Regions from separate parts of the Microbacterium sp. NPDC097977 genome, predicted to be linked through region 1. Evidence: riboswitches for the same ligand, from Rfam matches in the RefSeq annotation. Region 1 holds a riboswitch; the other holds the start of a gene.

What was found. A riboswitch is a leader RNA that binds a small molecule or an ion and turns the genes downstream of it on or off. The one in region 1 is predicted to bind thiamine pyrophosphate.
Region 2: it holds a riboswitch for thiamine pyrophosphate, as region 1 does, so the genes downstream of both, ABTZ43_RS00970 (ECF transporter S component) here and thiM (hydroxyethylthiazole kinase) in region 1, are expected to answer to the same signal.

What each region holds. Positions count from the first base shown of each region.
Region 1 is NZ_JBEOUR010000031.1:170-14,577, forward strand. Features, by position in the region: partial or broken gene argB (acetylglutamate kinase) at 1-180, opposite strand, end outside; gene argJ (bifunctional glutamate N-acetyltransferase/amino-acid acetyltransferase ArgJ) at 177-1,334, opposite strand; gene argC (N-acetyl-gamma-glutamyl-phosphate reductase) at 1,331-2,383, opposite strand; gene thiD (bifunctional hydroxymethylpyrimidine kinase/phosphomethylpyrimidine kinase) at 2,663-4,813, opposite strand; gene thiM (hydroxyethylthiazole kinase) at 4,810-5,658, opposite strand; TPP riboswitch at 5,649-5,742, opposite strand; gene ABTZ43_RS08940 (NAD-dependent epimerase/dehydratase family protein) at 5,766-6,728, opposite strand; gene ABTZ43_RS08945 (DUF402 domain-containing protein) at 6,793-7,509, opposite strand; gene pheT (phenylalanine--tRNA ligase subunit beta) at 7,605-10,109, opposite strand; gene pheS (phenylalanine--tRNA ligase subunit alpha) at 10,109-11,149, opposite strand; gene ABTZ43_RS08960 (amino acid ABC transporter permease) at 11,193-12,128, opposite strand; gene ABTZ43_RS08965 (amino acid ABC transporter permease) at 12,125-12,772, opposite strand; gene ABTZ43_RS08970 (glutamate ABC transporter substrate-binding protein) at 12,835-13,743, opposite strand; gene ABTZ43_RS08975 (amino acid ABC transporter ATP-binding protein) at 13,817-14,408, opposite strand, start outside.
Region 2 is NZ_JBEOUR010000002.1:63,872-78,279, reverse strand. Features, by position in the region: gene ABTZ43_RS01005 (HNH endonuclease signature motif containing protein) at 1-963, opposite strand, end outside; gene ABTZ43_RS01000 (hypothetical protein) at 1,111-1,560, shown strand; gene ABTZ43_RS00995 (ATP-binding cassette domain-containing protein) at 1,642-3,171, opposite strand; gene ABTZ43_RS00990 (enoyl-CoA hydratase/isomerase family protein) at 3,293-4,354, shown strand; gene ABTZ43_RS00985 (ABC transporter ATP-binding protein) at 4,523-6,250, shown strand; gene ABTZ43_RS00980 (ABC transporter ATP-binding protein) at 6,247-8,490, shown strand; gene ABTZ43_RS00975 (D-alanyl-D-alanine carboxypeptidase family protein) at 8,576-10,198, opposite strand; TPP riboswitch at 10,282-10,391, shown strand; gene ABTZ43_RS00970 (ECF transporter S component) at 10,385-11,053, shown strand; gene ABTZ43_RS00965 (ABC transporter ATP-binding protein) at 11,050-12,510, shown strand; gene ABTZ43_RS00960 (energy-coupling factor transporter transmembrane component T family protein) at 12,507-13,304, shown strand; gene ABTZ43_RS00955 (TerC family protein) at 13,526-14,408, shown strand, end outside.

The DNA of each region.
Region 1 (14,408 bases):
GCGGAGGTAGGCGATGTCCTGTGCGAACGCCTCCTGCAGCTCGTCGGAGACCATCGCATTGCCGCCGTACTTGACGACGACGATCTGGTCGCGGAACCTCTTCAGCCACGGCAGCGACTCGATGAGCGTCGCGGCCTTCACGGCGGCGACGTCCGGGGTGACGTCCTGGATGTCGGTCATGAGGCGTAGGCGCTGTTCTCGTGGACGTAGTCGTGGGTGAGGTCGTTCGTGAGGATCGTGGCCGTGGCCTCGCCCATCTTCAGATCGATGACCAAGTGGGTCGCACGCGGGGTCAGGTCGACCTCCTCGCGCGGGCGATCGGGACCGCCCTCGCTGCACACCCGGACGCCGTTCATCCACACGTCCACGTCGTACGGGTCGAACTGTGCGTTCGTCGTGCCGATGGCCGCGAGCACCCGGCCCCAGTTGGGGTCGTTGCCGAAGATGGCGGCTTTGAAGAGGTTGTTCCGCGCGACCGAGCGACCGACCTCCACGGCCTCCCCCTCGGACATCGCGTGCTGCACCTCGATGGTGATGTCATGGCTCGCGCCCTCGGCGTCGCCCTGCAGCTTGACCGCGAGCTGCAGGCACAGCTCGGCGAGGGCCGCCGAGAACTCCTCGACGTCGGGGACGATCCCCGACGCGCCGTTGGCGAGCAGCGTGACCTGGTCGTTGGTCGACATGCACCCGTCGGAGTCGAGCCGGTCGAACGTGGTTCCGGTCGCGGCACGCAGCGCGGCATCCGCGTCGAGCGGTTCGAGCACGGCATCCGTGGTGATGACGACCAGCATGGTGGCGAGGCCCGGGGCCAGCATGCCCGCCCCCTTCGCCATCCCGCCGATGGTCCAGCCGTCACGGCTCACGACGGCGGTCTTCGCCACACTGTCTGTGGTCATGATCGCCTCGGCCGCGACCTCGCCGCCCTCGGACGAGAGCTCGGCGATGGCCTGCTCGGTGCCGGCGAGGACCTTGCCGCGGAAGACCTCGTCGCCGACGCCGATGAGACCGGTCGAGCAGACGAGCACGTCGCCGGCGCTGACGCCCAGGAGCTCCGCCGCCTTCTCGGCGGTCTGATGCGTCGTCTGGAAGCCGAAGCTGCCCGTGAAGCAGTTCGCTCCGCCCGAGTTCAGCACGACGGCCTCGACGATCCGGTCGGCGACGGCCTGCTGCGACCAGATGATCGGGTTGGCCTTGGCGCGGTTGCTCGTGAAGACGGCGGCGCCGACCTTGCGGGGACCTCGATTGACGACCACGGCGACATCGGGCTTGCCGGTCGACTTCAGACCGGCGGCGACTCCGGCCGCCTCGAATCCTGCGGGGGCGGTGACGCTCACGGCGCGACTCCGTTCACTGAGAGGGCGCGGGACTCGGGCAGTCCCAGCGCGAGGTTCATGGATTGGATGGCAGCGCCTGCGGTGCCCTTGACGAGATTGTCGACCGCCGTGACCACGGTCACGCGGTTCGCCGCGCGATCGATCGCGAGTCCGATGAGCGCGGTGTTCGCGCCGAGGACGTCGGCGGTGCGCGGGAAGTGCCCTTCGGGCAGCAGCTGCACGAAGGTCTCGTCGCCGTATGCCTGCTCCCACGCCGCCCGGATCTCGGCATCGCTGACGCCGTCGACGATCGGCGCGGTCGAGGTCGCCAGGATCCCTCGCGCCATCGGGACGATCACGGGCGTGAAAGAGATGCGGATGCCCTCGGGTGCCGCCCCGGACGCGGCGGCGAGCGCCTGCCTGATCTCGGGGATGTGCCGGTGGGTGCCGCCGACCGCGTAGGGATTGGCCGTGCCGAGGATCTCGCTGCCGAGCAGGGTGGTCTTGAGGCTCTTCCCCGCCCCCGACGGACCGACGGCGAGCACCGACACGATGTCGCCGGGGTCGATCACTCCCGCCGCGACGCCGGGTGCGAGGCTCAGGCTCACGGTCGACGCGTTGCAGCCGGGGGCTGCGATGCGCGTCGCCGTGCGCAGGGTCTCGCGCTGCTTGGCGCCGCCGACGAGCAGTTCGGGCACGCCGTACGCCCACGGCTCGTGGAAGTCGCCGCCGTAGAACGCATCCCATGATGCGCGCGAGGTCAGGCGGTGGTCGGCTCCGGCGTCGATCACGAGCGGCGTGGCGCCGAGCGCGTCGGTGTACTGACCGGACTGCCCGTGCGGCAGAGCGAGGAAGACGATGTCGTGCCCCGCGAGGATCTCGGGGGTCGTGTCCTGAAGGGTGAGGTGGGCGAGCGAGCGCAGGTGCGGCTGATGCTCGACCAACGGCTGTCCGGCATTCGAATGCGCGGTGACCGTGCGGATCTCGATGTCGGGATGGGACGCGAGGAGGCGCAGGATCTCGCCGCCCGCGTAGCCGGATGCGCCGGAGACGGCGACGGAGTACGTCATGCTTCTACCTTAACGGTCGGACCCCTCGGGGAATTCGAGGGAGCGGTGTCGGGGACCGGAGGCGGCGACACCGGCACTCGACCGCCGTGCACGTGCAGGCAGAAGCGCAGGGTCGCCTAGAGTCGGCGGCCGCTGCGGCGTCGGCGCACGGCGACGACGCTCGGAACGCTCTTCGACTCGCTGCGCGCGCTCAGGAACCGCGTGGCGGGAGCGAAGGCGGCGGCCGAGGACATGCCGCGACGATAGCGCGCTCGTCGCGGCATGCGCAAATCCGCTCCGTCACGGAGAGACCGCGGTGGCTGACGGTGCGGCGAAGAAGGCGAGCTCGTGGGCGCTCGACACCTCGAACGCGCGGAGCATCCGGTCCCGGGTGGCGGGCGCGGCGGTCGCCGCTGCGGCCGAGACGAGGGCGATCGCCTCAGCCGTCGCATCCTCGAACGCCGGGTCCGCGTAGGTCGCGAGCCAGGAGGCGTACGGGTGCCGGGGATCCTGCGCGGACTCGCCGAACTCCCCCGCGTGCAGGCGCCGGCCGAGGTCGGTGTAGAGCCAGAAGCACGGCAGGATCGCGGCGACGAGCTCGGCGTAGTCACCGCCGAACGCCACGGAGCGCAGATGGTCGAGGTACGCCACGGTCGCGGGAGCGGGAGCGACCGAGAACATCGCCGCATCCACGCCCTCACCCGGGGTCAGCCACGACGCGTGCAGCTCGAGCTCTCCGATGATCGCCCCCTCGGCGGAACGCGCCCAGAACGCCTGCTCGTGCGGAGTGGGAGCGAGGCGTGAGGCTTCGGCGAGCACGCGGGCGTACTCGCGAAGGTACAGCGCGTCCTGCGCGAGGTAGAACACGAACGGCTCCCGAGCGAGAGTGCCGTCGGCCAGGCCGCGGATGAAGGGGAGCTCGTCGATCCTCGCCCTCACATCGGCCGTGCGCGTCCACCACTCGGCGCGGATCTGCTCCGGCGTCGGTCTCGTCTCGAGCCCGCCGCGCTCCCACAGCCCCGCGAAGTGGCTGACCGGTCCGTGACCACGACCGACGTTCAGCGCCTCGCTCTCGCGCAGCGCCTCGCGCAGCCACGCCCGGGTCGCGGCGACGGCGTCGACGGCCGACTCGCCGCGAGCCAGACGTGTGGCCAGCGCGGACGAGAGCGAGCACCCCGTGCCGTGGGTGTTCGCGGTGCGGATCCGACGGCCCGGGAACTCGCATCGCACTCCCTCTCCGGTGTCCACGAGCGCGTCGGGCACGTCGTCCCCCTCGAGGTGCCCGCCCTTGACCAGGACGGCCGCCCCGATCGCCGTCGACAGATCCTCCGCGGCCGCGAGCGCGTCGTCCCATCCCGAGATCGTCCGCCCGGCCAGCACGGCGAGCTCGCCGAGATTGGGGGTGACGACGTGTGCACGCCGGAGGAGCTCGCGCAATGCCGCCTCGGCATCCCGGTCGAGCAGCCTGTCGCCACTGGTGGCGACCATCACCGGATCGAGGACGACGATCGGCGGCCGAACGGCATCGAGCCAGTCGGCGACCGTGCGGATGACGTCGGCGTTCGCGAGCATCCCGACCTTGACCGCGTCGACGACGATGTCGTCGGAGATCGCGTCGAGCTGCTCGCGCAGGAAGGCAGCGGGCGGCACATGAACGCCCCGCACACCGGTGGTGTTCTGAGCGGTCAGCGCAGTGAGCGCCGCCATGCCGTAACCGCCGTTCGCGGCGATCGACTTGAGGTCCGCCTGGATCCCGGCTCCGCCGGACGGGTCGCTCCCGGCGATGCTGAGCACCCGTGGCGTGCCCGCCGCGCGCCAACGACGCACGAACACCTCAGCGGTCTCGGCCGGATCCGCAGCCGCGCACAGCGCCGAGACCACGGCGAGGCCGGCCGCACCCGCGCTCCGCAGCCGCTCGGTGTCGTCGATGCCCACCCCTCCTATCGCCACGCACGGGAGCACGGTCGTCTCGACGAGGGCACGGAAGCCCTCGACGCCGAGGGCCGGCGGATGGTCGGGCTTGGTGGCGGTGGGGCGGACGACGCCGACGCCCAGGTAGTCGATCGTGTCGGGCGGCAGCGCGCGCACAGCCTCGAAGTGCTCCCGACTGTTCGCCGTGAGGCCGATGAGCGCCTCGGCGCCCAGAGCTTCTCTCGCGCGCAGCACCGATGCATCGCCCTGCCCGAGATGGATGCCGTCGACCCGCGCACCCTGCTCCCGCGCGGCGATGGCGGCATCCAGGCGGTCATTCACGACCAGAAGTGCCCGACCGTCGATCACGCGCGAGAGCTCGACGAGCTGCGCCGTGGTCTCGGCATCCGTCGCCGTCTTGTCCCGCAGCTGCACGATCCGCACACCCCCGTCGACGGCGCGGCGGACAGTCTCGACGACACCGCGTTCCCCGCAGAGATCCGGGTCCGTGACCAGGTACAGCGAGAGGTCCGCGATCACAGCGCACGCTCCTCGACCCGTGCCGCGTCAGCGATGTCACGCGGCCCCACCGACGCGAGCGCGTCGAGGAGCTCGACCGCGAAGCTGCCGGGGCCCGAGGCCCGTGTGGCGGCGCGCTCCGCCGCGACCGTGTACACCAGGCTCGCCGACGCGACGGCGGTCAGCGGATCGATCCCGACCGTGCGGGCAGTCCCCAGGAAGGCGGCCATCAAGGCGCCCAGTGCGCACCCGCCACCGGTGACCCTGGTGAGCAGCTCGTCGCCGTTCGCGATCCGCACGATGCGCCGCCCGTCGGTGATCAGGTCGACGGGTCCCGAGACGGCGACGACCGAACCGTGACGGGCGGCGAGGGCGAGGGCGGCGTCGGAGGCGGCATCGGTGGTGTCGGTGGCATCGACGCCCCGACCCCCGGCGGTGAGCCCTGCGAGTGCGAGGATCTCGGAGGCGTTCCCGCGGATCGCCGTGGGCCGCGAGACGACGAGGTCGTGTGCGAGCGCCGTGCGCACGGGCAGCGAACCGATCGCGACCGGATCGAGAACCCAGGGTGTGCCCGCGGCGACAGCACCGGCGACGGCTTCGAGACTCGCGGCACGTTGCTCGGGAGTCGGGGTTCCGAGGTTGATCAGCGTCCCGGACGCGACTCCCGCGAAGAGCCCCGCCTCGTCGACGATGTCGACCATCGCGGGTGCCGCCCCGAGAGCCAGCAGCACGTTGGCCGTGAACCCGGTGACGACGGTGTTGGTGATGCAGTGGGTCAGCGGTGGCGACCCACGCAGCGCGGACAGCAGTTGGGCGGCCGAGGCCGCCAGGGTCGATTCGGATTCCGGACGCAGACGATCGCTCACCGCGACATCCCTTCGCTAGTACGAACTAGATCAGGTTCGACGGGTCTGTTCTCAGCCGCGGATGCGGCACCCCGTGTCACTGCTCGAAGTCTAGCGACGCCCGGAGATCACCCTCGTCGCTGCAGCAGCTCGATCTCGTCGACACGGGTGAGCCCGGCGCGCCTGTCGCGATCGGTTCCTCGCTCCTGCTCGTCGGCGACGACGGTCGCGATCGTCTCGGCGAGGGGCCGCAGCACACCGCCCGCGGCGCGGTACCGCGTGTTCGCCCGGGTCATGAAACCGGTCATGTCGGTCGGGAGCCAGAGCGGAAGCGATCGCTCCCCCGCCCAGTACGCGACGCCCTTCTCGATCAGCCGCTCGTCGTCGACCGTCACGATCTCGCCACGGTGGTCCGCAGCGCGGCGGAAGGAGGAGAGGACATCGGCGAGCGGATGAGGGTCGCCCACGGCGTCGACGATCCCGGTCGCCGACGCCGTCGCGACGAACTCCGCCAGGTCGTCGACATCGATCACCTGCGCGTGGCGTGCCTCGGAGCTCGGCACCAGCACGGGTCCGTCCTGCGAGCGGAGGAACGCCGCGGCCCAGTAGCCGAAGCGATCGCTCGGGTCGCCCTCGCCCACGATGAGACCGGGCCGCACGATCAGCGCACGCTCTCCCAGGGCGCGCACGGCGTTCTCGGCCGCGACCTTCTGCGCGCCGTACTCGTCGTCACCGGTTTCCGCCGGGGCGTGCAGCGGAGCCGACTCGTCCGCACCGACCGTCTCGTCGTCGGCGTACACCGACACCGACGAGATGTAGGTCCACCGGGCCGCCCTGTCGCCCAGCGCGGCCACGGCCCGGTCGACGTGCTCCGCACGCGAGGAGACGTCGATCACGTGATCCCAGTCGCGAGCCGACACGGCGTCGTACGCCGCGAGGTCGTCGCGGTCGGCCAGCACGAGGCTCGCGCCGTCAGGCGACGGCCGCCCACCCCGCGCGAGGCACATCACGGTCGCCCCGTTCATCAGCATCCGTCGGGCGATGCAGCCCGACAGCCAGCCCGTTCCTCCGAGGATCAGCACATCTGTCATGCGCCCATGCCACCAGCATCCGCCGCGCAGGGGAAGGGGCGTCCGCTCAGGGCGGATGCCGCGCTCACCTTCTGCGCAGCTCTCCGATGCCGGAGAGCTCGGGGACCGTCCATGAGGGGTCGGGGCGCCACAGCTGCCACTCGGGGTCGAAGGGCCAGTCGCCCGCCCGGAACGACTCGATCGCAGCGGATGCATGGCGCTCGATCTGCGCGGCCTGCTCACCCGTGAGCCGGCCCTGCTCGATGGCGGCCGCCAGCTCGTCCTCGTCCTTGAGGCGCACGCTCCCCTCGGCGTCGATCTGCACGTCGAGGATGTGATCCGACGAGTACGTGTCTCGATCGGTGCGCAGATGCGCGTTCTCGAGGTTCACGTACCAGCCCGCGAAGCGCCAGTGCGACCCCTCCGCCGCGCTCCAGAACAGCCACACGGACCAGGCGGCGCCGGCGGGTGCGATGCGCAGGATCCCGTTGCCCCACCACTCCTCCACGATGCGCGTACGAGGGTCGAGCCAGCGGCGGTCCAGTGGCACGGTGCGGATGCGCTCCCCCTCGGTCGTCCCCTGCGCCTCCTGGAGCGTCCCGGGTGCGAGCCAGGCCACCAGCCCGTGCTCGTCGTCGCGCACCACGCGCATGGGCGTGATCGTCGACGCGTCGCCCGGCTGCCAGCCGGGCGGGCGATAGTGCCAGTCGATCTGGTCTCCGGGCCGGAGGAACGGCGCCTCGCCCATCGGCCGGACACCGTCGGGCACCGCCGCGGGAGTGCTGTGAGGGAGGATGCTCATCAGCACACGCTATCGCCGCCCGTTCCGAGAGGCTGAGCGTGCACGAGGCCCGCATCCCCGAGAGGAGGCGGGCCTCGTGCAATGAGCGCTGCGGATCAGTCGCGCAGGATCGCACCGAAGCGCTCGGACGCGACGGCGACACCGGCGAGCTTCGCCTCGGTCGCCTCCGCGGCGGTCAGCGTGCGGTCATCGGCACGGAAGCGCAGCGCGAACGTGAGGCTCTTCTGCCCGGTCGGGAGGCCGTCGCCGCGGTAGTCGTCGACGAGGCGGATGCCCTCGAGCAGCGACCCTGCCCCCTCGGCCAGCGCCTCGCGCACCTCGCCGGCGGCGACGCCCGCGTCGATCACCAGGGACACGTCCTGGGTGGCGGCAGGGAACGTCGACAACGATGCCGCCACGGCACGAGGGGTCGCGAGCGTGAGGATGCCGTCGAGATCGAGTTCGAGCACCGTGGCTCGCCCCGGCAGGTCGGCCGCGGCCGAGACGTCGGGGTGCAGCTCGCCGATGTATCCGATCTCGACGCCCGCGACCGACAGCACGCCGGTACGCCCCGGGTGCAGAGCGGCGCGACGCCCCTGCGCGACATCGATGTCGACCCCGGCGGCGGCACCGATCACACGGACCGCGTCGAGAGCCTCGGAGAGACCCGCGACCTCGGCGGTGCGGCCGGGCTGGCGCACGACGACGTTCCCGGTGAGCAGCACGGCGACGTGACGATGCTGCGGCGGGATCGAGGCGTTCAGCGCTGCCAGCGTCTCGTCCGACGGGCGCTCACCGAGCGGCGGGACCTCGTCGGTGCCGTACTCGACACCGGGCTCGGGCAGGAAGACGACACCGGTCTCGAACAGCGAGAGATCCGTGAGGCCGCGCGAGATGTTCCGATGTGCGATCTGCAGCAGGCCCGGGATGAGCGAGCGGCGCAGGAACGGCGCGGATCCGTCGAGGGGGTTCGCGAGCCGGATGCTGGGCAGGTGCTCTCCCGATGCGGAGCCGTGCAGGTCGTTCTCGGCCGCCGTGGTGAACGGGAACGACGGCGTCTCGACGAGTCCCGCCGCGGCGAGGGCGTCGGCCACCCGCCGGCGACCCTGCTGGTGCGCGGTCAGACCACGACCGGAAGGCGGCGTCGGAAGCACCGAGGGGATGCGGTCGAGACCGTGGATGCGGGCGACCTCCTCGGCGAGGGACCACTTGTCGGTGATGTCGGGACGCCAGGTCGGCGGGATGACGAGCCAGCCGCCCTCGGCCGCGGTGACCTCGGCGCCGATCATCGTCAGAGCGTCGGTGATCTCGGCATCCGTGTAGTCGACGCCGATCAGCGCCTGCACGAAGCCTTCGGGCAGGTGGATGTCGCCGACGAAGACCTCCGCGAACAGCGCTCCACCCTCGTCGGTGAGCGATCCTCCGGCGAGCTCGACCATGAGATCCGCGGCCCGGCGCGCCGCCACGAACGGCACCAGCGGGTCGACGCCGCGCTCGAACCGCTTGGACGCCTCGCTGGGGAGCTTGTGGCGACGGGCGGTGCGGGCGATGGTGATCGGGTCGAAGGTCGCGGCCTCGATGAGGACGTTCCGCGTCGACTCGCTCATCTCGGTCGTGCCGCCGCCCATGACCCCCGCGAGGCCGATCGGTCCCGACTCGTCCGTGATCAGCAGATCCTCGCCGTGGAGCGTGCGCTCCTGGCCGTCGAGGGTCGTCATCTTCTCGCCGTGCGCCGCACGGCGCACCGTGATGCCGCCGGTGAGACGGTCGAGGTCGTATCCGTGCAGCGGCTGGCCGAGCTCGAGCATCACGTAGTTCGTGATGTCGATGAGGATGCCGAGCGAGCGCATGCCGGCGAGCGACAGACGGGCGATCATCCACGGCGGGGTCGGCCGTGACGGGTCGACGTCGCGCACCACGCGGGTGACGAACTCGCTCGCGCCGGCGCTGCCGCGGATGGGTGCCGCATCGTCGACGATCGCCGTGTGGCCGGTGCCGGGCTGCAGCTCGGCGACGTCGCGCTCGGCGGGGTCGCGGAAGGAGGAGCCGGTGGCGTGGGAGTACTCGCGGGCGACACCGCGCAGCGAGAACGCGTACCCGCGGTCGGGGGTGACGTTGATCTCGACCGCGACGTCGTCGAGCCCGAGCAGGCCGATGGCGTCGGTGCCGACGGGCGCGTCGATTCCGAGGTCCGCGAGCACGAGGATGCCGTTGTGCTCGTCGCCGAGGCCGAGCTCGCGCGCCGATGCGATCATGCCGTCCGACACGTGCCCGTAGGTCTTGCGTGCCGCGATGGGGAACGGGCCGGGCAGCACGGCGCCGGGCAGCGTCACGACGACCTTGTCGCCTGCGACGAAGTTGTGGGCGCCGCAGACGATGCCGCGGACGCCGCCGTTCGCCGCGCCGACGTCGACCTGGCACCAGTTGATCGTCTTGCCGTTGGACTGCGGTTCCGCCTCGAGCGACACGACCTGACCGACGACGACCGGGCCGGAGATGTCGAAGCGGTGCACGTCCTCCTCTTCGAAGCCCACGGTGACCATCGCCGCGAGGACGTCCTCGGGCGTCGCATCCGCTGCCAGATCGACGTACTCACGCAACCACGAAAGCGGGACGCGCATCACACCACCATCCCGTACTGCTCGCTGAATCGGACATCGCCCTCTGCCATGTCCCTCATGTCCTGCACATCGCTGCGGAACATCAGTGCCCGCTCGACGCCCATGCCGAAGGCGAAGCCGCTGTAGACATCGGGGTCGATGCCCGCCGCGCGCAGCACGTTCGGGTTCACCATGCCGCAGCCGCCCCATTCGATCCAGCGCGCACCGCCCTTGAAGGTCGGGTGCCACAGGTCGAGCTCGGCGGAGGGCTCGGTGAAGGGGAAGAAGTTGGTGCGGAAGCGCGTCTTCGCCTCGGGCCCGAAGAGCTGACGCGCGACATGGTCGAGCGTGCCCTTGAGGTGCGCCATCGAGATGCCCTTGTCGATGACCAGGCCCTCGAACTGCGTGAACACCGGCAGGTGGGTCGCGTCGAACTCGTCGGTGCGGTAGACCCGGCCGGGGCACAGCACGTAGATCGGCACCTCGCGGTCGAGCATCGAGCGCACCTGCACGGGACTCGTGTGCGTGCGCATCACCAGATGACGCGACGTCGGGTCGACGTAGAACGTGTCCTGCTCCTGGCGGGCCGGGTGGTCGACGTCGAAGTTCAGGGCGTCGAAGTTGAACCACTCGTGCTCGAGCTCCGGTCCCTCCGCGATCTCCCATCCCATGCCGACGAAGATGTCGGAGATCTGCTCGCTGAGCAGGGTCAGCGGATGCCGTGCACCGACGCGCGTGCGCGACGGCACGGCCGTGATGTCGACGCGCTCGGCCTCGAGGCGGGCGGCCACCTCGGCGGCGGCGAGCTCGGCCTCCTTGGCGGCGAGCGCCTTGGTCACCTGCCCACGACCCTGGCCGACGAGCTTGCCGAACGCGGCCTTGTTCTCAGGGGCGACCTGACGCATCGAGGCGTTCAGCACGGCGAGCGGCGAACCGTCGGCCACATGGGCTGCTCGGGCTGCCTTCAGCTCGGCCGTATCGGCGGCTGCGGCGATCGCTTCGAGGGCGGCTGCGACAGCGGCCTCGACGGCTTCCGGGGTGATTTCGGGAGACTCAGACACGAGACAGGAGTCTACCGGCGCACGGCGGTCACCCCGCGCCGCCTCACGAGGGTCCTGCGCCGCCGCTCGTGCCGTCGAACTTGCCTGCGCCGCGCTGCATCGCGATCACCTCGGTCACGGTTCCGTCGCCGTGCAGGCGTGGATCGCGATCACCGGCGTCCGGGGTGTAGCCCTTCAGCTTCGGCGAGCGGCGCGTGCGGATCTCGAGCCACCGCGCCACACCCGAGAGGATCAGGCACATGACGATGTAGATGCCGCCGATCACGAACGCGGACTGCAGCACGGGGCGACCCTGCTGCGAGGTGAGCTGCTTCGCGAAGTACAGCAGTTCGGGGTACGTGATGATGAAGCCGAGGGCGGTGTCCTTCAGCGTCACCACGAGCTGTGCGACGATCACCGGGAGCATGGCGCGGATCGCCTGCGGCAGCAGGATCAGGCGCATCACACCGCTCTTGCGCAGACCGATCGCGAACCCGGCCTCCTTCTGTCCGCGCGGCAGCGACTCGACGCCGGCGCGCAGCACCTCTGCGAGCACGGAGCCGTTGTAGACCATGAGCGCCAGTACGACGGCCCAGTACGGCTCCATCTTGACGCCGAGTACGGGGAGTCCGTAGTACAGCAGCATCATGAGCACCAGCACGGGGACGGCCCGGAAGAACTCGGTGATCGCGGTGACCGGGATGCGAACCCAGGCGTGGTCGGACATCCGTCCGATCGCGAGCACGAACCCGAGCACGAGGGCGAGCAGCGCCGCGAGCCCGAATGCGGCGAGCGTGCGACCGAGTGCGCCGAAGATCTGGGTCCACACGGCGCTGAACGTGAAGACGTACCACCGTGAGGCGTCGAACTGGCCGCTCTCGTAGAAGCGGTAGCCGATGAAGCCGAGCAGGGCGAGCACGACCACGACCGTCGCGACACCGATCAGTCGGTTGCGGAGGATGGCCTTGGGACCGGGGACGTCGTACAGGACGGAAGTCATCGCGCGATCCTCCACTTGTTCTCGAGATAGCGCTGCAGCCAGCTGAGCAGCAGGACCAGGGCGACGAAGATGACGGCGACCCAGAGCAGGACGACGAGTGCGTTCTCGCCGCGCTCACTGAGGTAGGAGCGGATCGCGCCGAGTTCGAGCACCGAGAAGCCGGCGGCCACCGTGGTGTTCTTCAACAGGGCGATGAACACGCTCATCATCGGAGGCACGACGGAGCGGAAGGCCTGAGGCAGGATCACCAGCGTCATCACCTGGCCGAACGGAAGCCCGATCGCGCGTGCGGCTTCGGCCTGCCCGACCGGAACCGTGTTGATGCCGGCCCGGATCACCTCTGCGACGTAGGTCGCGGTGTAGATGCCGATGGCGAGGATGCCGAGCACCGTGGTGCTGAGCTTCGGGAGCCCGAGCTGCGGGTAGCCGAAGATGAAGAAGAAGAAGACGAGCGTGAGCGGGGTGTTCCGGATCAGGTTCACGTACAGCGTCCCGACGGCCCGTGCGATCGGCACGGGTGCGACTCGCATCGCTCCGACGATGAACCCGAGGATGAGCGCCAGCACCGCGCCGCCGAAGAAGATCAGCAGGGTGTTGCGAAGCGCCTCACCCCACAGATCGAGGTTTCCGAAGATGACGTCCACGCCGTCCTCCCCTTCAGGGTTGTGAGGAGGGGGTGGCCGCGGACGGCCACCCCCTCGATCGGTCAGTCGACGGCCGGCTGGCTGACTTCGATGCCGGAGGAACCGAGGTTCTTGTCGAAGATCGCCTGCCAGATGTCGCCACCGTCGGTGAACATCGTGTTGATGAACTCCTGCAGTGCCGCGTCATCCTTGGCGACGCCCACGCCGTAGCGCTCCTCGGTGAACGGCTCGCCGACGACCTTCAGGTTGTCGGGGTCCTGCGCCGCATAGCCGATCAGGATCGCCTGGTCGGTGGTCACAGCCTGGACCTCGCCGGAGAGCAGCGCCTCGACGCACGCGGAGTACAGGTCGAACTCCTTGGTGGGGACGTCCGGGTAGTTGTCGCGGATGTTCTGGATCGGGGTGGAGCCCGTCGCCGAGCACACCGTGGTGTCAGCCGTCAGATCGGCCTCGCTCTTGATGTCCTCGTTGTCCGCGGCCACCAGCAGGCCCTGGCCCGTGATGAAGTACGGGCCTGCGAAGGCGATCTGCTCCTTGCGCTTGTCGGTGATCGAGTAGGTGCCGACGTAGTAGTCGATGTCACCGTTGACGATGGCCTGCTCGCGGTTCGCGGAGGCGATCGCCTTGAACTCGATCTTGTCCTCGTCATAGCCGAGGGATGCAGCGATCCAGCGTGCGATGTCGACGTCGAAACCGGTGCGCTCGTTCGTCGTCACGTCGAGGTAGCCGAGACCCGGCTGGTCCTCCTTGACGCCGACGACGACCTTGTCGCGATCCTTGATCGCGTCGAACGTGGGGCTGCCCTCGAGGTCGACGTCTGTCGCGACCTCGAACCAGGTGCTGTCGCCCCCCTCTTCCTCGCCGCCGGTTCCTGCTCCGGGGCTGGACGGGCTGCCGCTGTTGCAGGCGGTCAGCGCGAGCAGCGCTGCCGCGGCGATCCCGATGCCTGCCAGTGTCCGTGTGCGTCGCATGTGCGTCTCCTTCGTGTGCTGTGTGTGCAGGGTCTGTGAAGTGCGTGAGTGCGGAAGTGCGTCGTGCTGCGCGTCAGTGCGTGAGGAGCTTCGAGAGGAAGTCCTTGGCACGGTCGCTCTTCGGGTTCGTGAAGAACTCCTCAGGAGTCGCCTCCTCCACGATCCGGCCGTCGGCCATGAAGACCACCCGGTCGGCGGCCTTGCGGGCGAAGCCCATCTCATGGGTGACGACGATCATCGTCATCCCCTCGTGCGCGAGGTCGACCATGACATCGAGCACCTCGTTGATCATCTCGGGGTCGAGTGCGCTGGTCGGCTCGTCGAACAGCATCACCTTGGGGTGCATCGCGAGCGCACGGGCGATCGCCACGCGCTGCTGCTGTCCGCCCGAGAGCTGCGCGGGGAGCTTCGATGCCTGCTTCGCGATGCCGACGCGCTCGAGGAGCTGCATGGCCTCCTTCTCGGCGGCGGCCTTCTTAAGACCACGGACCTTGATGGGACCGAGCGTCACGTTCTCGAGGATCGTGAGATGCGCGAACAGGTTGAACGACTGGAACACCATGCCGACGTCGGCGCGCAGGTTCGCGAGCCCCTTGCCCTCGGCCGGCAGCTCCTTGCCGTCGATGCTGATCGACCCGCTCGTGATCGTCTCGAGGCGGTTGATG
Region 2 (14,408 bases), on a different contig from region 1:
CGTCTCCACGACGAGCCCTGACGGATCGAGGAACAGACGTGACCACCCGCCGTTGCGTCCCGCGAGGTCGCGGGCCACGTCGGGGTGCAGCGGTCCGTGTCCGTCGAGGTGGGCAGGACGGTCATCGATCCCGGCGAGCGTCGTCGCCGCGACGGTCACCTGGATCCGAGCCTGGATGTTGTCGAGACCCGAGCCGTTCGCCGCGCTCGGGTCGGAGGTCAGGAGCAGGTCGATGAGGAGGTCGGTGCGCACCTGGTCGATGGAGCGTGAGTCCGTCATCTCGACCTGGATCCCGTCGCCGCCCCGCCCCGCGATCACCACCCGCGCCAGCCGGGTGAGACGGTCGTGGATCGCCGTGGCGAGGTGTTCGGGGAGGACGACGCTCAGGACGGAGAAGCCGTCGTCGGCGGACCGCAGCGTGACGGTGCGCTCCGATGTCGCTCGTGCGTGACGCTCCACCGTCGTCGAGCCGGCGAGGGCGGCGGCGAGCTCGCGCATGTGCGCGCGGGTGCGGGCCGGCGTCTCGTGCTCGGCGACGATGACCGCCGCGCTGTCGTAGAACGGCAGCGCATCGGAGTCGGCCCGTCCGTTGTTCACGGCCTCTCGGACCACTCCCGCCGCCCGCACGATCTCGCGGACGTGTGCGGCCGAGATCGCTCCGGCTCGGAACGCCTCCTGCACGCGGGGGTGGCGGCCGTCGGCGAGGAATCCCGCGTCTGTGAGCGCGTATTCGACGCTGCCCTGGCTCATCTGCCCGGCGGCCGCGTACTCCGCGACCATGGATCGATGGATCGCGTCACGGTGGTAGGGGTGCTCTTCGGACTCGGCCGTGCAGAGCCGCATCCGCTCGGCGAGGATGTCAGACGCCTCCGCCTCCAGTCGGGCGATCTGACGTCGCTTCTCGACCCAGGAATCGAGCAGCGCACCGCGCTGTTCGAGGCTGAGGTCTGTGGTCGAGGTCATACTCCGATTCTAGTACGTTTGTTCGAATGTCGAGCAGAACATCGGAATGGGAGAAAGACGTGGACACGTGGGAACCGACAAGGGATCGTTGCCTTCCTGTGAGCAAGACACAGACATCTGGGCGGGTGCCGCTGGCAGACTGGACGCATGGTGACGTTGCTGCTTGATCAGACGCGACTCGAGGTCGTGCTCTCGCCGATCGAGCGGGCTGCGAGCTTTCACCGCGACAATCTCCGCATCGAGCGAGAGACCATCGCGAAGGTGCAGCTGATCGACGACGCGTGGACGTGGCTTCGGGGAGTTCCCAATCCGGGGACGCACATTCCGGGCATCCTCGCCGCCGGAACGTGGAAGGCCGCCGGCAGTACCGACTTCGTGCTGATCCGCAGGCGGCGACCGAGCGTCGTCGTCGACCTCCTCGGCGACGACCAGTACCGGCGACTGATCCTCACCACGAGCCACGGTCTCGCACTAACGCAGGCGCTCAGGCTCGACGTGACGGATGAGCCCGCGGATGTCGAGGAGATCGTCGCCACCTCCCCGGTCCCCGTGTCGAAGGGCAGCCGGCGTCCGGTGATCCGCCCGCGTCCGGCGTGAGGCCGGGGAGCGCCGAGACTCCCTCATGAACGAGGAACGCCCTCCACCGCCGTGCGGCGTGGAGGGCGTTCGCGTCAGGTCTCAGTAACGATGAGGCTCGGAGTCGTTCTGCTCCGAGTCGTCGGCAGCACTCTCGACGGCAGCACCCTCGGGCGCGGCCTCGTCGATGCTCTCGACGACGCTGTCCTCACTCGACGCGTTCTCGAGCGGGTACTCCCTCGGCTCGTCCTCGTAATACGCCCGAGCCGCCTGGGCGAGCATGGAGCTGACGGCTGCGGACCGCGGGTCGTCGTCCTCAGGTTCGTCGTCATCCGCCTCGTCGTCCGCAGTAGTCGCCGGCGTCGTGCCGAACAGGATCTCGTCGAAAGACGGTGCGGTGGCGGACTCGGCAGGCGCCTCGAAACCGGTTGACGCCGCATCCTCGGCGGGCTCGGCAGGTGCGTCGGTCTCGGCTGACACCGGTTCCTCCTCGGCTGCCGACTCCTCGGCACGCGCCTCGGACTCGACAGTCTCCGACTCCTCGGCAGACGCTTCGCCCGGGACGTCGTTCTCGTCGTCCGCAGCCGCGACGGCAGGTTCAGCCTCAGCCTCGACGACCGCATCCGTCTCGACAGCCGCCTCAGCCTCGACAGCCGCATCCGCGTCGACAGCCTCAGGCGTCTCGACGACGGCAGGCGCCTCGATCGCCGCAGGCGCTGCGTCGGCGCGCGGCTCGAACCGGCCGCCGCGCACGAGATCGATGAAGACGTCTTCGAGGGTGGGTCCGCGCTGCACGAGCGTGCTGAGCGCGATCCCGGCCGATGCCGCGATCGCACCGACCGTTCCGGCGTCGCTGCCGCGCACCGTGAGTCCCGAGCGGAGCACCTCGACCTCGAGCCCGGCGGCCGAGAGCGCGGTGGTGAGCGCGGCGCGATCGGCGGCGTCGACGACCACGGATCCGGACGACGGATCGGCGAGCGTCTCGATGCCGCTCGAGAGCATCAGCTGGCCCTTCGAGAGCACGAGCACGTTGTCGGCGACCTGCTCGACCTCGCTCAACACGTGCGAGGAGACGAGCACCGTGCGACCTTCGTCGGCGAGCCGGCGCATCAGGAGGCGGATCCAGCGGATGCCCTCGGGGTCGAGGCCGTTCGCCGGCTCGTCGAAGACGAGAGCGCCCGGGTCGCCGAGCAGGGCGTGCGCGACGCTCAGGCGCTGGCGCATGCCGAGTGAGAAGCTGCCGATGCGGCCCTCGGCCTCGTGCTCGAGACCGACCAGCGCGAGCACCTCGTCGACGCGGGAGAGCGGGATGCCGTTCGCCTTGGCCGCGATGGTGAGCTGGCGTTCGGCCGAGCGGCGCGGACGGTAGGCCGTCTCCTCGAGGACCGATCCGATGGTGCGCAGCGGATGACGCAGGTCGGGGAACGCGACACCGCCGATCGTCGCGGTTCCGCTGGTGGCGCGCACCTGACCCAGGAGGATGCGCAGCGTCGTCGTCTTTCCGGCTCCGTTCGGGCCGAGGAAAGCGGTCACGACGCCGGGCTCGACTCGCGCGGAGAAGTCGGACACCGCCGTCACGTCATTGAAGCGCTTGGTCACGTGCGTGAACTCCAGCACCTGTCCGTCGGGCATCTGCGACCTCTCGTTGCAGTGGGCAGTTCCGTCTATCCTGCCGGAAAAGCCGCTGGATCGCGTATTTACCCCACGAACGGCCGCCGTGGCAAGGCCGAATGTACGGGGTAGCCTGGCACCCGTGACCGATTCCCTCGACGTCTCCCGGGTCCTCGTCCGCACCGACGGCGCCCTCGGCAGGCTCACCCTGAACAGGCCCGAAGCCATCAACGCGCTCGATTTCGGAATGGTCCGGCTGCTGGCCGAGGCCCTCGAGGCGTGGCGGGACGACACCGACGTGCAGATCGTCGTCATCGACGGGGCGGGCGAGCGGGGGATGTGCGCCGGCGGCGACGTGCGGGGCCTGCATGCGCAGATCGTGGCGGGTCATGCGGACGAGGCGGCGGAGTTCTTCCGCGCGGAGTACGCGCTCAACGCGATGATCGCCGAGTACCCGAAGCCGATCGTGTCGATCGCCGACGGCATCACGATGGGCGGCGGGGTCGGGCTCTCCGGGCACGCCTCGATCCGCATCGTCACCGAGCGCTCGAAGATCGCTATGCCGGAGACTCGCATCGGGTTCACCCCGGATGTCGGCGGGACGTGGCTGCTCGGGCGGGCGCCCGGACGATTCGGGGAGTACTTCGGTCTCACCGGCGGCACCATGGACGGCGCCGATGCGGTGCTGCTCGGGTTCGCCGACCATTTCGTGCCCTCGGACCGGCTCGACGCCCTGCGCGAGGCGCTCGCCTACCGCGCGGACCCGACCGGGCCCGCCGAGATCGTGCTGCTCTTCGACGAGACCCCCGAGCCGTCCGCTCTTCCCGAGTCCCGCGGATGGATCGACGAGGCGTTCTCCGCCGACACGGTCGCGGGCATCCTCGAGCGCCTGCACGCGCACGATGCTCCCGAGGCCGCCGAGGCCGCCGAGGTCCTCGAATCCCTGGCGCCGACCGGGCTGGCGGTGACCCTCGACGCCGTCCGCGAGGCGCGCGAGCTCCCGGGGCTGCGTGCAGCGCTCGAGGGCGAATACCGGCGTGTGATGTGGTTCGTCACGCGGCACCCCGACCTCGTCGAGGGGATCCGCGCGCAGCTGATCGACAAGGATCGGAACCCGCGGTGGGATCCGGCATCCATCGCCGACCTGCCCGCGGATGCCGGTGCCGGTGCCCGCGAGTTCGTGCCGGAGCCGCGGCTGTTCTGACGACGGCGGGGCCGCCGAGCGGGTGGCGTCGGTTCGCTGTGAGCGAAGGTCCACCGGCAGGGGGATACGAATGTCAGCGGTTCGTGGCACTCTAGCTTGTGCGCGATCGTCGGCCCGCGTCCGCCCGCCGAGAGATCAGCGACGCCATCCTTCCTAGAAAGTCCGCCTGTGCTGGGAAAAATCCTCGTCCGATATCTGTCCCGCTATAAGTGGTTGCTCGTGGCCGTGCTGGTCTTCCAGTTCGCCAGCGCGATCGCGACTCTCTACCTGCCCCGTCTGAACGAAGACATCATCAACAAGGGCGTCGCGCAGTCCGACACCGACTACATCTGGCGCACCGGGCTGTTCATGCTCGCCGTGTCGCTCGGGCAGATCACCGCGTCGGTCATCGCCACGTACTTCGCCGCGCGCGCGTCGATGAGCGCCGGTCGCGACATCCGCGCCGACGTCTTCGGAAAGGTGAGCGGATTCTCCGAGCGCGAGGTGTCGCAGTTCGGAGCGGGCTCGCTCATCACCCGCAACACCAACGACGTGCAGCAGGTGCAGATGCTCGCGATGATGGGTGCGACGATGCTCGTCACCGCGCCCCTCCTCGCGATCGGCGGCATCATCTTCGCGGTGCAGACGAACATCGGCCTCAGCTGGCTGATCGCGGTCTCCGTTCCGCTGCTGCTGATCGTGGCGGGTCTCGTCGTCAGCCGGATGGTGCCCCTCTTCCGCAGCTACCAGGGCAGGCTCGACACCGTGAACCGCGTCATGCGCGAGCAGCTGACCGGAGTCCGCGTGGTGCGCGCCTTCGTGCGCGAACGAATCGAAGAGGAGCGCTTCCGCGGCGCGAACACGGACATCATGGTCGTCGGTCGCAAGGTCGGCTCCCTCTTCGTCCTCCTGTTCCCGCTGTTCATGCTCATCCTCAACGTCACCGTGGTCGCCGTCGTCTGGTTCGGAGGGATCGAGGTCAACAGCGGCACCGTGCAGGTGGGAACGATCTTCGCCTTCATGCAGTACATCGGTCAGATCATGGGCGGTGTGATCATGGCCAGCTTCATGGCGATCATGATCCCCCGTGCGGCCGTCTCGGCCGAGCGCATCGGAGAGGTCCTCGACACGGAGTCCAGCATGGAGCGTCCGACGAACGGCGTGACCGACTTCCCGACGCCCGGATCCGTCGCCTTCGACGGCGTCGAGTTCACGTACCCGGGTGCCGATTCGCCCGTGCTCACGGGCATCAGCTTCGGCGCAGAACCCGGAGAGACCGTGGCGATCGTCGGATCGACGGGTGCGGGCAAGACCACGCTGGTGTCGTTGATCCCCCGCCTGTTCGACGCCTCGGGCGGCGCTGTCTCCGTCGGGGGCGTCGACGTGCGCGAGGCCGATGTGGAGTCGCTGTGGGCGACGATCGGCCTCGTGCCGCAGCGCCCGTTCCTCTTCACCGGAACCGTGGCATCGAACCTCCGTTACGGACGCGAGGAGGCCACCGACGAGGAGCTCTGGCATGCGCTCGAGATCGCGCAGGGTCGCGACTTCGTCGAGGAGATGCCGCAGGGGCTCGAGTCGCGCATCACGCAGGGCGGTACGAACGTGTCGGGCGGTCAGCGGCAGCGTCTCGCGATCGCCCGCGCGATCGTCCGGCAGCCGCAGATCCTCGTCTTCGACGACTCGTTCTCCGCTCTCGACCTCACCACGGACGCCCGCCTGAGGCAGGCGCTGTGGCGCGAACTGCCCCATGTCACGAAGATCGTGGTCGCTCAGCGAGTGTCCTCCATCACGGATGCGGACCGCATCGTCGTGCTCGAGGGAGGCACCATGGTCGGCGTCGGCACGCACGCGGAACTGCTCGAGACGAGCACGACCTATCGGGAGATCGTCGAGTCGCAGCTGGGGGTGGACGCATGAGCGAGCAGAACACGCCGAAGACCCGACGTGGTCGCGCCGCCGCCCAGGCGGACGTCGCGCAGCCGGCCGAGCCGGAACTGACCGAGGAGGAGAAGTACGAGGCCGAGCTCGCCGAGAAGGCACGACAGAACGGCGGCGGCTGGGACAGCGTCGCACCGGGCAAGGCCGACAACTTCGGCAAGAGCTTCAGCCGGATGATCGGTCTGCTCAAGCCGTCCGCCGTGTGGTTCATCCTGGTGTCGATCGCGGGTGCCGTCGGCGTCGTGCTGACGGTGGCCGCCCCCAAGGTGCTCGGCGAGGCGACCAACCTCATCTACAAGGGCTTCATCTCGGTGCAGCTCGCGCAGGCGAACGGGGACTTCCCGGGCTTCCCCGCCGGCACCGCGAAGGACGACGTGGTCGAAGCGCTCCGCCAGGGAGGACAGGACGACTACGCGAACCAGATCTCGGCCCTCGGCGACTTCCGGGTCGGCGAGGGGGTGGACTTCGAGGCGCTGCGGTGGGTCATCATCGCCGTGCTCGCGATCTACATCGTCGCGGCCTTCCTCAGCTGGATCCAGGGCTACGTCATCAACGTCATCATGGTGCGCACCATGTGGCGCCTGCGCGAGTCGGTCGAAGCGAAGATCAACCGCCTGCCGCTGTCGTACTTCGACAAGGTGCAGCGCGGTGACCTGATCTCGCGCGTGACCAACGACATCGACAACATCACGCAGACCATGCAGCAGTCGCTGTCGGGCGCGATCACCGCCGTGCTGACGGTCGTGGGCGTGCTGGTGCTGATGTTCTCGATCTCCTGGCAGCTCGCTCTCGTCGCCCTCGTCGCACTGCCTCTCATGGGCGTGATCTTCGGCGTCATCGGTCCGCGGTCGCAGAAGGCCTTCGGAACGCAGTGGCGCAAGGTGGGGCGTCTGAACGCCCGCGTCGAGGAGGCGTTCTCGGGACACGCGCTCGTCAAGGTGTTCGGTCGCGAGAAGGACGCCCTCGACAAGTTCAAGGACGAGAACGAGGAGCTGTTCCAGGCGAGCTTCAAGGCGCAGTTCCTCTCCGGCATCATCATGCCGGCGATGACCTTCGTCGGCAGCCTCACCTACGTCGGCATCGCCGTGCTCGGCGGTCTCATGGTCGCGAGCGGCCAGCTGCGTCTCGGCGACGTGCAGGCGTTCATCCAGTACTCGCAGCAGTTCACGCAGCCGCTGTCGGAGCTCGGCGGCATGGCTGCGGTCGTGCAGTCCGGAACCGCATCGGCGGAGCGCGTGTTCGAGCTTCTCGACACCGACGAGCAGGAGGCCGACGAGCCCGATGCGCCGATGCTCGCCGACGGCGAGGGCGTCGTCGAGTTCGAGAACGTCGCGTTCTCGTACACGCCCGATCGTCCGCTGATCACCGACCTGTCGTTCCGCGTCGAGCCCGGCCAGACCGTGGCGATCGTCGGACCGACCGGAGCGGGAAAGACGACGCTGGTCAACCTGATCATGCGGTTCTACGAGCTCGACGGCGGGCGCATCCTCCTCGACGGCCAGGACATCTCTGAGATCACGCGGGACCAGCTGCGCTCGCGCACGGGCATGGTGCTGCAGGATCCGTGGCTGTTCGCGGGCTCCATCCGCGAGAACATCCGGTACGGGCGGTCCACTGCGACCGACGCGGATGTGCTCGAGGCCGCGAAGGCGACGTACGTCGACCGCTTCGTGCACGCCCTCCCCGAGGGATACGACACCGTGCTCGACGAAGACGCCTCCAACGTCTCCGCGGGAGAGCGCCAGCTCATCACGATCGCGCGAGCGTTCGTCGCCCAGCCGTCGATCCTCATCCTCGATGAGGCGACGTCGGCCGTCGACACCCGCACCGAGCTGCTGCTGCAGAACGCGATGGCCGCGCTGCGACAGGGGCGCACGTCGTTCGTGATCGCGCACCGGCTGTCGACGATCCGTGACGCCGATCTCATCCTCGTCATGGAGCACGGAGACATCGTCGAGAAGGGCACGCACGACGAGCTCATCACGGCACAGGGCGCCTACTGGCGGCTGTACCAGTCGCAGTTCGAGCAGGCCGCGACCGACATCGATGCCGAGGACGCGCTCACCGGGACGACTCCGGTGGTCGTGAGCGGCGATGCCGACGATGCGGCGAGTGCCGCGCAGATCGGTGCGTCGGTCGGGGCGCAGGTCCCCACCGCCGAGGCGGCCGCGGCCCAGGCGGTCGTGGAGCGCCCGGATGCCGGAGAGACCACGCACTGACCGCAGACGGCGAACGCCCCACCCGATCATCCGGGTGGGGCGTTCGCTTTCTCGTTCCGCCGCCGAAGCCGCTCGCTGCCGGGGGTCAGCGCTGCTCGTCGGCGAGGCCGAAGAGTTCGAGAGGGTGCGTCAGGCGCCACCAGGGACTCGGTCCCTCGACGTCGTCGACCAGGGAGACCGAGGTGGTCACGGTGTTCAGCGGACCGACGCTCGTCGCCGTGCCGATCGCCTCACCCGACTCACGGTTCTCGCCGAGGGTGAATGTCGTGGTCGTCTGCGCGGACGTGCCGTTCCACAGCACGAGTTCGGCGTCGGCATCCGTCACGACATCCGTGGTCGTACCCCATCGGGTCGTGACGGCGCCCACGACCGTGCCCTTCGGGACGGCGGGTGCCTGGCCCGTCAGTGCGGTCTCGATCTGCGAGAACAGGGAGCGCGTCTCCGCCAGCCGCTGTGCATCGTCGGTCTGGCCGAGCACGGCGGCATACAGGTGCACCGTCGTGTCGTCGACGGTGATGTCCTTCGCCGTCAGCAGATTCCAGCTGTCGTCGAGCGTGCCGGTCTTCACTCCGACCACTCCGGGGTCTGCGAGCATGCCGTTGGTGTTCACGACGGTTCCGGCTCCGGGCAGATCGACCGACGGGGTGCCCACGATGCCTGCGAACACCGGATTCTGCATCGCGAGTTCGGCGAGCGCCACCAGCGCTTCCGGGGTGGCCGTGTTGCGGGCGTCGAACCCCGAAGGCGTGACGATCGTGATGCCGTCGAGACCCCGATCGCCCAGCCATTGCGCGGCGGCGGAGGTGAACGCCGACTCCGACCCCCAGATCTCGCGGGAGAGACGATCGATGTAGTTGTTCGCGGATCCGAGCAGTGTGCCCTGCAGCATCTGCAGCTCGGTGAGGGTGCCGCCCACCGGCACGTCCAGGGCGGACTGGTCGGAGCGGCGGTAGTCCCAGTAGGCGAGGTTGTCGGCGCGGGTGAAGGCGAACTCGGGACCCTGCTCGCCGACCGCGAGCGGCATCCTGTCGAGCACCATCAGGCTCGAGACGACCTTCGTGACGCTGGCGATCGCGGCCTGGTCGACGGAGGACGACGCGGTGCCGATCCCGGCGATGCCGGCGGCAGCGCTCCCCTGCCCCGGCCACGTCAACGCCGCCGCGGAGGCGGCGACCGGAGCGATCTCCACGGCCCGCACGGTCGGCGCCACCTCGTGCAGCGGCCACAGCAGGGTGGTGCCGGCGTACGCGGCGACGAGTCCGACGAGGATGCCGGCGGGCACCAGCAACCCGGGACGGGCGATCGCCGGGCGCAGGCTCGCGTCGCTCAGCAGTCCGGTCTCAGAGGTCGGATGCGGCGCGGTGTCCAGGGAGCCCGAGGACGTGTGCGCGGCGACGTCGAGCGGGTCGACCCAGGTGAGGGGAGTGCCGCCGCTGCCGGCATCCGCCCACTGCGGCTCGGCATCGGCGGCCGCGGCGTGGAGCGTCTCCACATCGATGATCTCGGCATCGACGATCTCGGCATCGAGCGCCGCAGGGGCGGCGGTCGCAGCATCGGGTGTCTCGGCGTCGACGGTCTCAGCATCCCCGGTCGGAGCATCCCCGGTCTCGGCATCGGCGGTCGCGACAGCACCGGGGGCATCGGTGCCGGGTGCATCGGTGCCGAGGGCGTCGGACGGGGTGGCCTCGGCGGAGTCGGGAGCGGTCACCTCCTCACGGTACCGAACCCGCACGCAGATCAGCGGCGCGGCAACGGAAGCAGACGGGAGTGTCGGCACTGGGTAAGATCGAGAGCACAAACCACGGGAGTCCGGCGAGCCGGGCTGAGAGGGAGCGAATCGCGCTTCGACCGTCGAACCTGATCTGGGTCATGCCAGCGCAGGGAGGAGTCACTGATGAGTACATCCACGTCCGGATCCACCACCGGGTCCGCACCCGCATCGGCATCCGCCGCCTCGGCCTCTCGGGGCCTCGGCCGCCCGGAGCTGTGGCGGTGGCGGGTCGTCGACATCGTCGTCGCCAGCGTCATCGCCGTCGCCTGCGCGCTGATCTTCCTGCTCTGGAACGTCGGGTACGAGGTGCCGAGCAGCATCCTGAAGCCCCTGCTTCCCGGAGTGCAGGGGCTCCTCGCGGGCCCCTGGCTGATCGCCGGCGTGCTCGGGGCGCTGATCATCCGCAAGCCGGGTGCGGCGCTCTATACCGAGCTGGTGGCCGCGGTCATCTCGGCCCTCGTCGGCAATGCCTGGGGTCCGCTCACCATCGTGTCGGGCCTCGTGCAGGGTCTCGGTGCCGAGCTCGTCTTCCTCCTCTTCGTGTACGGGGTCTGGCGTCTCCCGGTCGCGATGCTGGCGGGCGCCGGGGCAGGACTCGCCTGCGGCATCAACGACCGCATCCTCTGGTACGCGGGGGCGGACACGCTCTTCACCACGGTCTACATCGTCTCGACCACCATCTCGGGTGCGGTGATCGCCGGGCTCGGAGCCTGGCTGATCGCCCGGGGTCTCGCGGCCACGGGCGCGCTCGGCCGGTTCGCCGCCGGTCGTGAGGTCACCGCACGGGTGTGAGCGCCCCCACGACACCCGCCACCCTCGAAGCCCGTGGCTGGGGGTGGCGGTACGCCACGCGACTGCGGTGGGCCGTGCGCGCCGTCGATCTGCGTATCGAACCGGGGGAGCGCGTGCTGCTGCTCGGCTCCTCCGGTGCGGGCAAGTCCACCCTGCTCCAGGGCTTCGGCGGTGTGCTCGGCGGGGCCGACGAGGGCGAGACGCACGGCGCGCTGCTCGTCGACGGCCGTCCGGCGGCCGCAGAACGCGGCCGGGTGGGCATGGTGCTGCAGGACCCCGACACGCAGACGATCCTCGCGCGGGTCGGTGACGACGTGGCTTTCGGATGCGAGAACCTCGGCGTTCCCCGTCAGGAGATCTGGACCCGTGTGCGGGCGGCGCTGGATGCCGTGCGGCTCGACGTCCCGATGGATCGCTCGACCTCGGCGCTCTCGGGCGGGCAGAAGCAGCGGCTCGCACTCGCCGGCGTGCTCGCGATGCGACCCGGGGCGATCCTGCTCGACGAGCCGACCGCCAATCTCGACCCCCAGGGAGTGCGTGACGTGCGGGACGCCGTGGCCGCGGCGCTCGAGGTCAGCGGCGCGACCCTCGTCGTGATCGAACACCGCATCGACGTCTGGCTGCCGCTGGTCACCCGGGTGATCGTGCTCGGCGCAGACCCCGAAGGCACCGTCGTGCTCGCCGACGGCAGTCCGGACGAGGTGCTCGGGGCGCGCGGCGCGGAGCTCGCGGCATCCGGGGTCTGGGTGCCGGGGCATCCGCCGATCGCGCCCCCCGCTCCCGCACACGACGCCGGGGAGCGCCTCCTCGAGGCGCGCGGCGTCACCGTCGCCCGGCAGCGCGGCCTGCCCGTCGCCGGTCCGCTCGACCTCGAGGTGCGCGCCGGCGAGGTGCTCGGGGTGACCGGTGCGAACGGCACGGGCAAGTCGACGCTCGGGCTGACCCTCGCAGGCCTGCTCCCTCCGGAGGACGGCCGTGTCCGCGCTCTTCCCGCCCTGGCCGCAGGCGAGCGGGACGATCCCTTCCGATGGTCGTCGCGCGCGCTGCTCACCCGCATCGCGACCGTGATGCAGACTCCCGAGCATCAGCTGCTCGCGAAGACCGTGCGCGACGAGCTGGCGGTCGGCCCTCGGGCGCTGCGGATGCCGGAGCCCCAGATCACCGCGCGCGTCGACGAGCTGCTCGACCGCCTGCGACTCGCATCGGTCGCCGGGGCGAATCCGTACACCCTCTCGGGGGGCGAGAAGCGGCGGCTGACGGTCGCCGCTGCGCTCGCCACCCGCCCACGGATGCTGGTCCTCGACGAGCCCACGTTCGGTCAGGACGCCACCACGTGGGCCGAACTCGTCGCGCTGATCGCCGATCTGCGGGATCAGGGCGCCGCTGTCGTCGCGATCAGCCACGATGAGGCCGTCCTCGAGGCCCTGCACGCCCGACGTCTCGAGGTCGGGCGATGATCGACCCGCTGACCGCCCGCATCGAGCGGCCGGGACCCGTCGCTCCGCGCTCCGCGCTGGCGAAGCTCGCCGCCGCCCTGCTCATCGCGGTGCCGCTCGTGCTGACGATCGACGTCGTCTCGGCATCCGTCGCGCTGCTCCTGGAGATCCCGCTGCTGCTGCTCGCCGGTCTGCGTGCCCGAGAGTTCTGGATCCGCACCGCCGTGCTGTGGGTCGCGGCGCCCCTGAGCGCCGTCACCATCGCTCTGTACGGCGCGACGAGCGGCACGGTCCACTTCGAGTGGCTGGTCATGCGCGTCAGCGACGGGTCACTGGCGCTCGCCGCGGCGACGGCCGTGCGCGTGCTCGCGATCGGACTCCCCGCGGTGGTGCTGTTCGTCACCGTCGACCCCACCGACCTCGCGGACGACCTCGCGCAGCGCGCGAAGCTCCCCGCCCGTTTCGTGGTCGGAGCGCTCGCCGGAATGCGCATGCTCGGTCTGCTCGTCGATGACTGGCGTGCGCTCGCGCTGGCACGGCGTGCCAGGGGTGTCGCCGACGAGGGGCGCGTGCGCCGCGCGTTCGGCATGGCGTTCGCCCTGTTCGTGCTCGCCATCCGGCGTGGGTCGTCGCTGGCGACGGCGATGGAGGCGCGCGGCTTCGGCGGTCCGGAACCGAGATCCTGGGCCCGCGAATCGACGTGGGATCGTCGCGACACCCTGCTGGTGCTCCTCGCCGCCGTCATCCCGGCCTCGGCGATCGCGGCGGCCGTGGCGACGGGGGCGTGGAACTTCATCCTCGGCCCGACCGCCTGATCGGCGACCGCCTGACCCGGCGACCGCCTGACGATATTCAGCATTCTCATAGCTGGAATGCCGATGTATTCGCTAGCATCGAGTGAACCCAAGGGGAGTACTCCACCACGGGCGGCTCGTCATTACGGATGTCCCTGCATCCCGGGTCCCCGGTCCTCGTTCGCGAGGATGGAGAAGACCTTGGCGTCGACATCGTCACGCCTACGTCTTCTGGAGACCTCTTGAACATCACGCCTCTCGTGTGGATCATCACGATCGCCGTCACGATCGCCTTCTTCGTGTACGAGTTCTTCGCCCACGTGCGAAAGCCCCATGAGCCCACCATCGGCGAATCCGCCCGCTGGTCGGCGTTCTACATCGGCCTCGCACTGCTGTTCGGCGTCGGAATCGGCGCGGTGTCGGGCTGGACGTACGGCGGCGAGTACTTCGCCGGATACCTCACGGAGAAGGCGCTGTCGATCGACAACCTCTTCGTCTTCCTCATCGTGATGACCGGCTTCGCCGTGCCGCGCAAGTATCAGCAGAAGGTGCTGATGATCGGCATCGTCATCGCGCTGATCATGCGCGGTGGATTCATCGCGCTCGGCGCGGCTCTGATCGAGAACTACTCCTGGATCTTCTACCTCTTCGGCGCGCTGCTGCTGTTCCTCGCCTACCGTCAGGCCTTCGCCCACGGCGAGTCCGACCCGGCCAACGGCCGCTTCATGCGCCTCGTGCGCCGCATCCTGCCCGTGAGCAACGAGTACAACGGCGACCGCCTGACCGTCCAGCGAGACGGCAAGCGCTTCTTCACCCCGATGTTCCTCGTGATCATCGCGATCGGGTTCATCGACCTGATCTTCGCGGTCGACTCGATCCCCGCGATCTACGGCCTGACCGAAGAGGCGTACATCGTCTTCACGGCCAACGCCTTCGCCCTCATGGGTCTGCGTCAGCTGTACTTCCTCATCGGCGGTCTACTGGAGCGCCTGGTGTACCTGGCGCAGGGCCTCGCGGTCATCCTCGCCTTCATCGGCGTCAAGCTCGTGCTGCACGCGATGCACGTCAACGAGCTGCCGTTCATCAACGGCGGCGAGCCGATGCTGTGGGCGCCCGAGATCCCCA